2 linked regions of the Heliomicrobium gestii genome follow. The main gene of each other region encodes a partner of the protein of the gene in region 2 in a complex. Links are inferred from orthologs where the notes say so. Each region holds a gene or a part of one and is shown on either strand. Other genes may lie near its edges.

Evidence for each region. The genes of interacting proteins can lie anywhere in the genome.
Region 1: the proteins of rpsG (region 2) and tig are in contact, whole or in part, in a crystal structure (PDB 3GTY), measured with the Thermotoga maritima proteins. The link is inferred for Heliomicrobium gestii from one-to-one orthologs. Residues at the interface, in WP_004081843.1 of Thermotoga maritima: Lys34, Lys52, Lys55, Glu59, Arg62, Gln63, Glu66, Asn67, Lys69, Val71, Arg95, Ala109, Lys110, Lys111, Gly112, Arg113, Pro114, Glu117, Glu121, Ile124, Ala125, Tyr127, Asn128, Asn129, Thr130, Gly131, Lys135, Asp139, Arg142, Met143; in WP_004081061.1 of Thermotoga maritima: Glu122, Val124, Val129, Leu130, Tyr133, Glu188, Gly259, Ile262, Tyr263, Glu266, Ser270, Glu273, Gln274, Glu277, Arg308, Gln311, Ile312, Ser315, Tyr316, Glu325, Arg329, Arg336, Leu363, Phe366, Trp367, Arg373, Leu377, Arg381, Leu384, Glu387.

What each region holds. Positions count from the first base shown.
Region 1 is NZ_WXEX01000001.1:198,434-205,323, reverse strand. Bases 1,858-4,849 are described here. They hold tig (trigger factor), read right to left. Parts: upstream 4,006-4,849; coding sequence 2,710-4,005; downstream 1,858-2,709. Other genes in these bases: GTO89_RS00975 (XTP/dITP diphosphatase), read right to left, coding at 4,732-4,849; clpP (ATP-dependent Clp endopeptidase proteolytic subunit ClpP), read right to left, coding at 2,040-2,639; clpX (ATP-dependent Clp protease ATP-binding subunit ClpX), read right to left, coding at 1,858-2,020. Outside these bases: ATP-dependent protease LonB, read right to left, coding at 1-531; more of clpX, read right to left, coding at 758-1,857; more of GTO89_RS00975, read right to left, coding at 4,850-5,373; rph (ribonuclease PH), read right to left, coding at 5,521-6,252; GTO89_RS00965 (Fe-S-containing hydro-lyase), read right to left, coding at 6,316-6,870. UniProt on the Bacillus subtilis protein: Involved in protein export. Acts as a chaperone by maintaining the newly synthesized protein in an open conformation. Functions as a peptidyl-prolyl cis-trans isomerase.
Region 2 is NZ_WXEX01000002.1:342,804-349,451, reverse strand. The notes cover bases 1-2,750. They hold rpsG (30S ribosomal protein S7), read left to right. Parts: upstream 1-1,015; coding sequence 1,016-1,486; downstream 1,487-2,750. Other genes in these bases: fusA (elongation factor G), read left to right, coding at 1,538-2,750; rpsL (30S ribosomal protein S12), read left to right, coding at 593-997; GTO89_RS03685 (L7Ae/L30e/S12e/Gadd45 family ribosomal protein), read left to right, coding at 273-524; rpoC (DNA-directed RNA polymerase subunit beta'), read left to right, coding at 1-105. In the rest of the region: more of fusA, read left to right, coding at 2,751-3,613; tuf (elongation factor Tu), read left to right, coding at 3,703-4,905; GTO89_RS03660 (GNAT family N-acetyltransferase), read left to right, coding at 5,121-5,531; rpsJ (30S ribosomal protein S10), read left to right, coding at 6,243-6,551; rplC (50S ribosomal protein L3), read left to right, coding at 6,582-6,648.

The DNA of each region.
Region 1 (6,890 bases), on a different replicon or contig from region 2:
GCCTGGTTTGGGTTGTGGGATGCCGGCCATACCTAACGCACCGGCGCCTTGATAAATGGGGTCATGGACAGAGCCGATCAGAGGGTCGGCGATGCCCCGTTCGTCGAAGCGGGCTGTCGCGCCGTCGATTTCGATAAACTTGGCCTGGACGGAGAAGGGAGACAAGGGATTCTTCTTCGCTTCTTCCAACACCAGCCGGGCTGCCGCCGTTTTACCCACGCCGGGCGGGCCATAAATCAGCACATGCTGGGGATTGGGTCCGCAGAGCGCTGCTTTCAGCGCCCGGATGCCGTCATCCTGACCGAGGATCTCCTCAAAGGCCGCTGGACGCGTTTTCTCTGCCAGAGGTTCTGTCAGGACAATACGGCGCAAGGTCTGAAGCTTTTCCATCTCCTTGCGCGACTCGCGCTCCACCGCTGTTTTGGAATGCTGCTGGTTCTTGAGTAGGTGCCAGAAGTACATCCCAATGATAACGATGAAAAAGATCTGGAGGAGGCCCAGCAATCCGCCCAATCCCGACCAAATGTTCACCGCCGTCACTCCATTTCTGTTTTTGCCAATCCCCCATAGTATCCGACAGCGCCCGGTTTTTATGAGACAGAGGCCTGGAAAAACAAAACCTCGGAGGATTATATCCTCCGAGGTTTTGGTCATCGGCGCGTACCGGGTTTGGTTCGAGTCGTCGGGCGCTTGCCTGGGAGCGACGACTCCGGTGATCGCCCTATGGGCGTCTTCTCAGCCGGCTCACCCTGCGCCCCTAAGCCGACTCTTCCTTCTTTTTTTTTCTGTCACTCGTCACCAGCACCGGTTCTTTCTGCTTCAGGATAACTTCCTTGGTCACCGCGCACTTGGTCACATCGGTGCGGGACGGGATGTCAAACATCACGTCAAGCATGACCTCTTCCAGGATAGCCCGTAGACCGCGAGCGCCGGTGTTGCGCTTGATAGCCTCCTGAGCGATCGCCTTCAGGGCGTCATCGGTGAATTCCAGTTGGACCTGATCCAGTTCGAAGAACTTTTGGTACTGTTTGACGAGGGCGTTTTTCGGTTCCGTCAGGATGCGCACCAGGGCGTCCTCGTCAAGGGCGTCCAAGGTGACAATGACGGGAAGGCGTCCGACAAACTCGGGGATTAAGCCAAACTTGAGCAGGTCGACCGGCAGGATATCCCGGAGGGTCTCGCCGATCTTCTTCTCTTGTTTGCCTTTGATTTCAGCGTTGAAGCCCATCGTCTTCTTGCCGACACGGTTCATGATCAGTTTTTCGATGCCGTCGAAGGCGCCGCCGCAGATGAAGAGAATGTTCGTCGTATCCAGTTGAATGAACTCCTGGTGCGGGTGTTTCCGCCCGCCCTGCGGCGGAACAGAAGCCACAGTGCCTTCCAGGATCTTCAACAGGGCCTGTTGCACCCCTTCACCGGAGACATCCCGCGTGATCGAGGGATTCTCCGACTTGCGGGCGATCTTGTCGATCTCGTCGATGTAGACGATGCCCTTTTCCGCTTTCTCCACATCATAATCGGCAGCCTGGATCAGCTTGAGCAGGATGTTCTCCACATCCTCACCCACATAACCGGCTTCCGTCAGGGAGGTCGCATCGGCGATCGCAAAGGGAACATTCAGGATGCGGGCCAACGTTTGGGCGAGCAGCGTTTTGCCGCTGCCGGTGGGTCCCAGCATGACGATGTTCGATTTCTGTAATTCTATGTCGTCGATCTTCGAACCCAGGTTGATCCGCTTGTAGTGGTTGTAGACGGCGACAGACAAGGCCTTTTTCGCCTGCTCCTGCCCAATCACATACTGATCCAGGATCTCGCGGATCTCCTTCGGTTTGGGAACGTCGCCCAGATCGAAGGTGTTTTCATCCTGAAGTTCTTCTTCTATGATCTCGTTACACAACTCGATGCATTCGTCGCAGATGTAGACTCCGGGGCCGGCGACCAGCTTTTTGACCTGATCTTGCAGCTTGCCGCAGAAGGAACACTTCAGTTGACTTTTATCGTCACCGAAACCTTTGTACATATCCTCACCTCTCTGCTACTCATGCCTTGGCCGGCGGCTTAAACTCCATCACCCCGTCGATGATGCCGTAGGCTTTTGCTTCCTCTGCCGACATGAAATAGTCGCGATCCGTATCCCGTTCAATCCGTTCCAATGGCTGACCGGTGCGCTCAGCCAGGATATGGTTGAGCCGGTCTCTTGTTTTCAGAATGTGGCGGGCATGGATCTCGATCTCTGTGGCCTGGCCTTTAACGCCGCCAAGGGGCTGGTGGATCATGATCTCAGCGTTCGGTGAAGCGTAGCGTTTTCCTTTTGCGCCGGCGGTCAGGAGGAAGGCGCCCATAGAGGCGGCCATCCCGACGCAGATTGTCGATACATCACAGCGAATCAGTTGCATCGTGTCATAAATGGCAAAGCCGGACGTGATCGCGCCTCCCGGACTGTTGATGTAGAGGTGGATGTCTTTGTCCGGATCCTCGGCCTCTAAAAAGAGCAACTGGGCGATGATGAGATTGGCAACATTATCGTCAATGGCACTGCCCAGGATAATGATCCGATCCTTCAACAGCCGGGAATAGATATCATACGCCCGTTCACCGCGATTGGATTGCTCGACGACCATTGGAACCAGATGACTCATCCAAGAAACCTCCTCAGGTATACAGTTCAATCTATGTCCGGGAAAGCCGCGCAGTTCGCTTTTTCCCGGATCAACCAGCGATTTCTTTGGCGCTGTCGACAATCAGCTTGATCGCCTTGTCTAAGAGAATGCTCTGCTTCAGCGCGTCGAGTTGGCCACGGGATTCGAGGATTTTGCGGATCTGGGGCGCCGGTTTCCGGTAGTTAGCGGCAATTTCCTCGATCTCTTTGTCCAGTTCTTCATCGGTTACGGACATTCCTTCCGCCTTGGCCACTGCTTCTAAAACAAGTTCCTGTTTAACAACCTTTTCCGCTTCGGGAATGAATTGCGCTTTCAGATCTCTTTCGGTCTGTTTGGTCATGGCGAGGAACTGTTCCAGGCTGACACCCTGGTAGCTCAGGCGCTGACCGTATTCTTCCATCAGTTGGTCGGCGCGGTTGTCGACCATGACTTCGGGGACATCGACTTGGGACGCCGCGACAACCTTATCGACGACCGCTTTTTGCTTGGCCTGTTCACTGGCTTTTTCTGCAGCGCTCAGTAAGTTTTTGCGGATATCTTCTTTTAATTCGTCCAACGTCTCAAAGTCGCTGACGTCTTTGGCAAATTCGTCATCAATAGGGGAGTACTCTTTGCGCTTGAGCTCTTTAATGGTGACTTTGAACACGACGGCTTGGCCCGCCAGTTCCGTCGCATGGTATTGCTCCGGGAAAGTGAGGTTCAGTTCGCGCTCTTCACCGACAGGAACGCCGACCAGGCCGTCCTCAAAGCCGGGGATGAAGCTGTTGCTGCCCAGCTCCAGCGAATGGTTCTCACCTTTGCCGCCTTCGAAAGGCACGCCATCCTTGAAGCCTTCGAAATCGATAACCGCCGTGTCGCCCAGTTGGGCTTCCCCTTCGGTCAGGGTGCTCACCCGCGCATGGCGCTTTTGCATGGTCTCCAGTTGCCGTTGGACATCCTCATCGCTCACTTCAGCCGGTTGAGCTTCCACTTCGACGCCCTTGTATTCACCGAGGGTGACCTCTGGTTTAACGGTAACGACAGCCTTGAAGATCAGCGGCTTGCCTGCCTCGAGCTGGACCACATCGATTTTCGGCTGTTCTACAGGATCAACGTTGTTTTCTTCGATGGCCTGCATGTACGCTTCCGGTACAAGAATCTCCACGGCGTCTTCGAAAAGGACCTCTTTGCCGTAACGCGCTTCCAGAATCTTGCGGGGCGTTTTGCCTTTGCGGAAACCTGGGACGGCAACCTGACGAACCACTTTCTTATAGGCCTTTTCCAGACCCTGTTCAAAGGTTGCCTCATCAATCTCAATCTGCAGCGAAACTTGATTGTTTTCGAGCCGTTCTACTGAAGCCTTCACGTATGTACCCCTCTCATCGATTTGTATCGTAAATTGGCTGTGTTGTTGCCGGATTTGACCCCTACTAGTCTATCCGAAAATTTTAAAAGCATAAGGTTATATTCTACGGCAATCTTGCATTTCCTGCTGTCCCGAAAGGATTCGAACGTAAGCTTTCATATTTTTCCCATATTTTAGGGTTTCATTCTCCCCCTTTTCGTGATCAAAAGTAAAACCTCGGCGACGGATCACCGAGGTAAGCGGTCATGCTGCCGTTTTTTCACAACGGTGGTGCGGGAGAAGGGACTCGAACCCCCACGGTTGCCCGCTGGAACCTAAATCCAGTGCGTCTACCAATTCCGCCACTCCCGCATTTTTCGCTTCTGTATCGTTTAACTCTAGTTCTTGCGCTGACTGTTGTCAAGGAAATTAAGTGGCGCGCCTGGAGGGATTCGAACCCCCGACGCCCTGCTTAGAAGGCAGGTGCTCTATCCAACTGAGCTACAGGCGCTTCTTCTCATGCACGTCAGCATGGTCCCGAACCGATAAGTCGAAAATGGTCGGGGCGACAGGATTTGAACCTGCGGCCCCCTGCTCCCAAAGCAGGTGCGCTACCAAACTGCGCTACGCCCCGATAGCCATGACAATGGATTCGACCTCGTTCTGCGGACATCGATGGATATTATAACATACGATGCACGGGCTGACAAGATGACAAGTCTTTGTTTGTTTTCCAGCTTCTCCCGATCACAGGTTCGGTTGAGTGATCGGTTCCGGCTCGGGGAACAAGAGCACGCGCAGCAGGAAGAACATCTTTTCCATCGCTGACGCGCGGTGGCTGATCTTGTTTTTCAATTCCGCCGGCAGTTCGCCGAAGGTTTTCTCGTACGACGGCAGGTAAAAGAGCGGATCATACCCAAAGCCGCCGTCGCCGCGGCCTTCTGTCGCGATCAATCCGTCGCAGACGCCTTCGGCAAAAAACTTCTGCCCGTCCGGCATGGCCAGGGCGAGCACACAGACAAAGCGCGCCTTCCGCTCTTCCGCTGGAATGTCTTTCAGGAGCGTCAACAGTTTTTCGTTGTTGCGCTTATCATCCTTGTCTTCGCCGGCAAAGCGGGCTGAATAGACGCCGGGCGCTCCGCCCAGCGCGTCCACCGCCAAACCGGAGTCATCGGCCATCGCGGGAATGCCGCAAGCCTTTGCCACCTGTTCGGCTTTCATCAGCGCATTGTCACGGAAGGTATCGCCTGTCTCCTTCAGGTCAGTGATCTGGGGGAAATCGCGCAACGACAGCCACTGGATCGGCAACGCTGGCCTGTGCGCCTGCGTCATGGCTTCAAACTCACGGACCTTCCCCATGTTTTGAGTGGCTAAGATGATCGTAAACATACCGCTTCCCCCTCGCAGGTCCGGCAGACAGTCAGTTCGTTGATTCGCAATCATCGTAATTCGACTTCGTGCCGATTGTCAAGGCATCCCGAAGTGGATGGAGAAAAAGAGCCAGGCGAAGCGCCGGCTCTTTTTTGCCATAGGCGATTATTTGGGCGCTACTTCCGCTAGCGCCTGTTTCTGCGACTCCATCAATTCACGGATGCCTTTTTCCGCCAACCCGATCATGGCGTCCAGTTCATCGCGATCAAAGGGCGTCCCTTCGGCCGTGCCCTGTAACTCAACGAACCGTCCCCCGCCGGTCATGACCACATTCATGTCCACCTCGGCCTTCGAGTCTTCCTCATAGGCCAGGTCCAGCAGGAGTTCGCCCGCTACCTTGCCGACGCTGACAGCCGCCAAGGGCTCCACAATGGGGTCCTTGTGGATCTGTTTATTCTTCAGCAATTTGTCGCAGGCGTCTTTGAGGGCGACAAAGGCGCCGGTGATCGACGCGGTGCGCGTGCCGCCGTCCGCTTGAATGACGTCACAGTCGATCCAAATGGTGCGCTCGCCGAGCCGCTGCAGATCGACGACGGAACGGAGCGCCCGCCCGATCAGCCGTTGGATCTCCATGGTGCGCCCGGAGGCTTTGCCACGGGTGACCTCCCGCTGGGTGCGGCTTCCCGTCGCCCGGGGCAGCATGCCGTACTCGGCGGTCACCCAGCCTTTGCCGGAACCCTTTTGAAAGGGCGGCACCTTCTCCTCCACCGTGGCGGTGCAGATCACCTTCGTGTTGCCGACGGTGATCAACACAGACCCCTCGGGGTGGATCAGGTACTGCCGTTGGATCTGAACCGGACGAAGTTGATCGGCCTGGCGGCCATCAAAACGTGCCATACATCAAAAACTCCTCTCCGGGCGACCGGCGGCGTTTCCACCGCCGGCCCCGCCGGGAGGTGGTTAGGCGCGCTGGTACTGAGCCCGCCCTTGTTCATAGAGGTTGTTGCCTTCGGCGTCGATGCAGACGATAACGGGGAAGTCCTCGACGACCAGTTCGCGAACGGCTTCGGTACCCAAGTCGTCATAAGCGATGACCTTCGCTTGTTTGATGGAACGGGCCATCAACGCGCCGGCGCCGCCGATGGCGACAAAGTAGACGCAACCGTGCTTTTTCATCGCATCGACGACAGCCGGTCCCCGCAGGCCTTTGCCGATCATGCCGGTCAGGCCTTGCTCGATCAGCCGGGGCGAGTATGTGTCCATCCGGTAGGACGAGGTGGGGCCGGCGGAGCCGATCACCTGCCCCGGTTTGGCCGGACAGGGGCCGACAAAGTAAATGACGGCGTCCTTTACATTAAACGGCAGATCTTCCCCACGGTCAAGGGCTTCGACCAAGCGTTTGTGGGCGGCGTCGCGGCCGGTGTAGATGGTGCCGCTGATCAGAACCGTATCGCCGGCTTTCAGTTGGCGCAGGGCCTCCTGCGTCAACGGCGTTGTCAACCGTACAGCTTTCATGATTCCAACTCTCCTTCCCT
Region 2 (6,648 bases):
AAGCTGATTCCGGCGGGCACCGGCATGTCCCGTTACCGCAACATCCAGCTTCTCGCCGGCGACGAAGAACTGCCCGACGAGTTTATGGAAGACGGAATGGCCTGAGCCGATACAACGACAAAGGGAAGAGGGACGGGCCGGATACAGGCGCCGCCTGACCGGCCCTTTTCCTTCTACCGACAGAGATGACGGTATTAACAGCATTTTTGTTGACACGCATCTTTGGAAGTGATACTATAATCAAGTGTGTGATTCGTTAAAGGAGGATTACTATGCCTTTGGAGCGCTTGAAACAAGCCCGCCAGAAGACGGTTGGCACCAAGCAGACCCTGAAGGCGGTGGAGAAGGGGCAGGTCAAGCTGGTGTACATTGCCGGAGACGCCGACCCTCATCTGGTGAATCCTTTAATGAAGCTGTGTGAAGAAAAAGCGATTCCCGTTGTCAACGTGGATTCGATGGAGGCGCTTGGCCTGGCTTGCAATATCAAGGTTGGCTCGGCGTCGGCGGCCATTGTGGCTGAGTAGATAATTTCTTCACTGACGATACGCATGGGTGAGTTGTAAGAAGAATTCCGGGAAGGAGGTGGATGTTCATGCCAACGATTAGCCAGTTGATCCGCAAAGGCCGCGAAGTTCTCACGGAGAAATCGACCGCTCCGGCATTGAAAGAGTGTCCGCAAAAACGTGGGGTTTGCACCCGTGTTTACACGACCACTCCCAATAAGCCGAACTCGGCTCTGCGCAAAGTGGCCCGGGTGCGTTTGACCAATGGGGTGGAAGTGACCGCCTACATTCCCGGCATCGGGCACAACCTTCAAGAGCACTCCGTCGTTCTGGTTCGCGGAGGCCGGGTGAAAGACCTCCCCGGTGTGCGCTACCACATCGTTCGTGGCGCTCTGGATACCGCCGGTACCCAGAACCGTAACCAGGGCCGTTCGAAATATGGAACGAAACGCCCCAAAAAAGGCGCCGCCACGGCTGCCAAAGGGAAGAAGTAACGAGGGGAGGAGAATCCGATGCCGAGAAGAGGATCAGTCGCCCGGCGTGAAGTGCTCCCCGATCCGATTTACAACTCCAAGGTTGTCACGAAACTGGCAAACCAAATCATGTTGGATGGGAAAAAGAGCACTGCCGAGGCCATTCTATACGGCGCCCTTGACCAAATCAAGGAAAAGACCAACAAGAACCCCATGGAAGTTCTGGAGGCTGCCCTCAAGAACGTCATGCCCCTCCTGGAAGTCAAGGCTCGCCGCGTCGGTGGCGCCAACTACCAGGTTCCGATTGAAGTTCGTCCTGAACGCCGCCAGACCCTGGGCCTGCGTTGGCTCATCAAGTACTCCCGCGAGCGCTCCGGCAAGACCATGATTGACAAGCTGGCTGGTGAAATCATGGATGCCGCCAACAGCACCGGCGGCGCCGTCAAGAAAAAAGAAGACACTCATAAGATGGCCGAAGCCAACAAGGCCTTCGCCCATTATCGCTGGTAAGCCAACAGAGTCCCGCTAGGACCTGAGATCCGACAGAAAGGGGGAACGAGCGTGCCTAGACAGTTTCCGTTAGATAAGACACGGAACATCGGCATTATGGCCCACATTGATGCCGGCAAGACGACCACCACCGAACGCATCCTGTTCTACACCGGACGGGTGCACAAAATCGGTGAGGTTCATGATGGCGCTGCCACCATGGACTGGATGGTTCAGGAACAAGAACGCGGTATCACCATCACCTCTGCCGCAACAACGTGCCAATGGCGCGGGCATCGGATTAACATCATCGATACGCCCGGCCACGTGGACTTTACCGTTGAAGTCGAACGTTCCCTGCGGGTATTGGACGGGGCCGTCGCCGTCTTCTGTTCCGTTGGCGGTGTCGAACCGCAATCGGAAACCGTATGGCGCCAAGCCGACAAGTACGGTGTTCCCCGGATCGCTTACATCAATAAGATGGACCGCATCGGCGCTGACTTTTTCCGTGGCGTCGACATGATCCGGGAACGCTTGGGCGCCAACCCTGTGCCCATCCAGATCCCCATCGGCTCCGAAGACCAATTCAAGGGTATCGTCGACCTGATCACCATGAAAGCCATCATCTATGTCGACGACCTGGGCAAGACGAGCGACGTCTCCGAGATCCCCGAGGACCTCGCCGAAGTCGCCGCCGAATACCGGGAAAAGCTCCTTGAAGCGGTTGCTGAGTCCGATGAGGAACTGATGATGAAGTACCTCGAAGGGGAAGAACTGACTGAGCAAGAAGTCCGTGACGGCGTTCGCAAGTGCACCTTGGCCGTCAAGATGATTCCTGTTCTCTGCGGCTCCTCCTTCAAGAACAAGGGCGTGCAGCCGTTGCTCGACGCTGTCGTCGAGTTCCTGCCCGCCCCGGTCGACATCCCTGCCGTCAAGGGTGTCAACCCCGATTCCGGTGAGGAAGATGTTCGTGAGGTTTCCGACGAAGAGCCCTTCTCTGCGTTGGCCTTTAAGATCATGGCTGACCCCTATGTGGGCAAGTTGGCCTTCTTCCGTGTTTATTCCGGTAAACTGAGCTCTGGTTCCTACGTCTACAACTCGACCAAAGGCAAAAAGGAACGGATCGGCCGCATCCTCCAGATGCACGCCAACCACCGGGAAGAGATCGCCGAGGTCTACACCGGCGATATCGCTGCTGCTGTCGGTCTGAAGGATACCACGACGGGCGACACCCTCTGTGATGAGAAACAGCCCATCATCCTTGAGTCGATGCAGTTCCCTGATCCGGTTATCCACGTTGCCATTGAACCGAAGACGAAGGCTGACCAAGACAAGATGGGCATCGCCCTTCAGCGTTTGTCCGAAGAAGACCCGACCTTCCGCATGTCCACTGACCATGAAACAGGTCAGACGATCATCTCCGGCATGGGTGAGCTTCACTTGGAGATCATCGTGGACCGGATGATGCGGGAATTTAAGGTCGAAGCCAACGTCGGACGTCCCCAGGTCGCGTACAAGGAAACCATTCGCACCAAGGCCAAGGCGGAAGGCAAGTTCGTCCGCCAGTCTGGTGGTCGCGGTCAGTACGGCCATGCCGTCATCGAAATCGAACCGCGTCAACCTGGTGAAGGGTACGAATTTGTCAACAAGATCGTTGGTGGTGTGGTTCCCCGCGAATACATCCAACCCATCGATAACGGGATCCGTGAAGCCGCCGAAACAGGCGTCCTCGCCGGTTATCCCACTGTTGACTTCCGCGTGACCCTGGTCTTCGGTTCCTACCACGATGTGGACTCCTCGGAAATGGCCTTTAAGATTGCCGGCTCCATGGCCTTCAAGGAAGGCGCTGCGAAGGCGCAGCCGGTCATCCTTGAGCCGGTCATGAAAGTCGAAGTCACCGTTCCTGAGGAATACATGGGCGACGTCATCGGCGACATCAACTCTCGCCGGGGCCGCATCGAAGGCATGGAAGCTCGCGGCAACACCCAAGTGGTGCGCGGCTTTGTTCCCCTGTCCGAGATGTTTGGCTACGCCACCGACCTGCGTTCGCGCACCCAAGGTCGCGGCCAGTACGTCATGATGTACAGCCACAACGAAGAAGTGCCCCGCAACATCGCTGAAGGCATCATCGCGAAACGGAAAGGCTAAATCGCCACAGGCGATTTTCGCCGGATAGAGGGTGGCCAAGCCGCCCTCATTAAAATTCCTTAAGCCTGAAAAGGAAGGATGAGTACGAAATGGCAAAAGCCAAATTCGAGCGCACCAAGCCGCACGTGAACATCGGCACCATCGGTCACGTTGACCACGGTAAAACCACCACCACCGCTGCCATCACCCTGGTTCTCTCCAAAGTTGGTGGAGCTTCCTTCAAAAAGTACGACGAAATCGACGCCGCTCCCGAAGAGCGTGAACGCGGTATCACCATCAACACCGCTCACGTCGAGTACGAAACCGACAACCGTCACTACGCCCACGTGGACTGCCCCGGTCACGCCGACTACATCAAGAACATGATCACCGGTGCTGCCCAGATGGACGGCGCCATCCTGGTTGTGTCTGCTGCTGACGGCCCCATGCCCCAGACCCGTGAGCACATCCTCCTCGCCCGTCAGGTTGGCGTTCCCTACATCGTTGTCTGGCTGAACAAAGCCGACATGGTTGATGACGCCGAACTGATGGAACTGGTTGAGATGGAAGTTCGCGAACTCCTCTCCTCCTACGAGTTCCCTGGCGACGACATTCCCATCGTTGCCGGTTCCGGCCTGAAAGCCCTCGAGTGCGGCTGCGGCAAGCGCGAATGCGAATGGTGCGGCAAAGTCTGGGCGCTCATGGACGAAGTCGACAAGTACATCCCCACCCCCGAGCGCGCCACCGACAAGCCCTTCCTGATGCCCGTTGAAGACGTCTTCACCATCACCGGTCGCGGCACCGTCGCCACCGGCCGTGTCGAGCGTGGTCAGATCAAAGTCGGCGAAGAAATCGAACTGGTCGGTCTGGCTGAAGCCACCCGCAAGACCGTCGTCACCGGCGTTGAAATGTTCCGCAAACTCCTCGACTTCGCCCAAGCCGGCGACAACATCGGCGCTCTGCTGCGCGGTGTTGAACGGAAAGACATCGAGCGCGGCCAAGTTCTGGCTAAGCCCGGTTCCATCAAACCCCACACCAAGTTCACCTCCGAAGTCTACGTCCTGTCCAAGGAAGAAGGCGGCCGCCACACCCCGTTCTTCAACGGCTACCGGCCCCAGTTCTACTTCCGCACGACTGACGTCACTGGCTTCATCGAACTGCCCGAAGGCGTTGAAATGTGCATGCCTGGCGACAACATCAAGATGACCATCGAACTCGGCAAAACCATCGCCATCGAAGAAGGCCTCCGCTTCGCTATCCGCGAAGGCGGCCGGACCGTCGGCGCCGGTGTTGTCACCGGTATCATCGAGTAATCGATCGCCAAGCGGCTTATAAGCGACCGGGTCCCTGAATTATTTCAGGCGACCCGGTCGCTTCCTTATATAGCCGTCTTTTAGTGTCCTTGCAAAATTCGGATTTCCGAGTCCATTGAGATGCGAAGGTGGCGCGGGTGCGCCAACGGGCGCACCCGGTGCCACAGGACTTCATCGCGCCATATTGTAGTCGACTCATAAGTAGAGGGGATTTTATGGAGCTCAATTGCAAAGATTATTTAATCAGCACGGACAAGTCGCTTTTAGACCATGAGACGATTTATAGGTTCTTGGCTTCGTCCTATTGGGCAAATAAAAGACCTACTGAAGCCATAAACAAATCCATTGAGACGTCGCTTTGTTATGGCGTATATCTCGGAAACAGACAAATCGGATTTGCTCGGGTCGTCACAGATTTTGCAACAATGTACTGGTTAGCAGATGTCATCATCGATGAAGAGTATCGAGGCAGAGGTATTGGGAAAAAACTTGTAGAGACAATAGTTGCTAGCGAAGAATTGAAAGGTCTGAACGGTATATTAGGAACACTCGACGCGCACGGACTATATGAACAATATGGATTCGAAAAAAACGTAAATAGATTTATGGTAAAAAGACCGAGCTAGCAATGGCATTTTTGATCGCCGACTATAGTATCCGTACTGAGGCAAAAATGGAAAAATTTGAATACATCTAGTTTATCTTTGATTTGATATAGGTTGTATTTCTAACAGAAAAGCCATGAAATACTGTGTGGAGTTTCCTAACTTAGTATCTTCACTTACCTAGGGGAGATCATTGAAATAGCAGAGGGCTGGCGGTGGCCTGAGCGATTTGAGCGGAGCGGCGAAGAGCGAGCGCAGAGGCGAAGCGTTAAAGGGCGCCATCGACATGCATACAACCCTAAAGTTTTGGCGCCCCAGCGTAGCCGACAAGCGAGCCGCCGCGGAGCTCTTAGCGAAGGCCGCCGCCAGCCCCCGCGATTAAAGTGCGAATTAAATCGCGCATCTTCACCGGCATCACAAGACGACCCGCGCGGTAACCATAGGCACTTGATCAGTATCGGCACGCCAACCGCCCGATTCCCGCAGATTTTCCGAGAAATATTCTAATACAGAGCAAAAACCGCTTGCATTTCCGAACACTTGGTGCTAAAATTTCATATTGTGGGTTGGCTTTGCGATGAAGCGAAAGGTTGCCCAACAATGGCTCGGGATTGGTGGGCGCAGCTCTCTTTGTGTCTTTTTACTTACGACACGCCCGAGAGCGTTGTTGGGGTAATTTTCGCGGAGAAGGTCCGTAATCAATCGGGCGAACAAAAGGAGGGACTTACCTACATGGGTAAACAAAAAATTCGGATCCGCCTGAAGGCTTTCGATCATCGGATTCTCGATCAGTCTTCCGAAAAGATCGTTGAGACGGCCAAGCGGACCGGCGCGGCGGTATCCGGTCCGATTCCGCTGCCGACGGAGAAGAGCATCTACACCATCTTGCGCTCTCCCCACGTCAACAAAGACTCCCGTGAGCAGTTCGAGATGCGCACCCACAAGCGCCTCATCGACATCCTCGAACCCAATCCGAAGACTGTCGATGCGCTCATGCGTCTGGACCTGCCGGCGGGCGTGGATATCGAAATCAAGCTGTAATCCTTTTGCTAGAGATGGGAGGTGTCATTGGTGGCTAAGAAAGGTCTTCTCGGACGAAAAATCGGTATGACGCAGGTATTTGCCGACAACGGTGTTG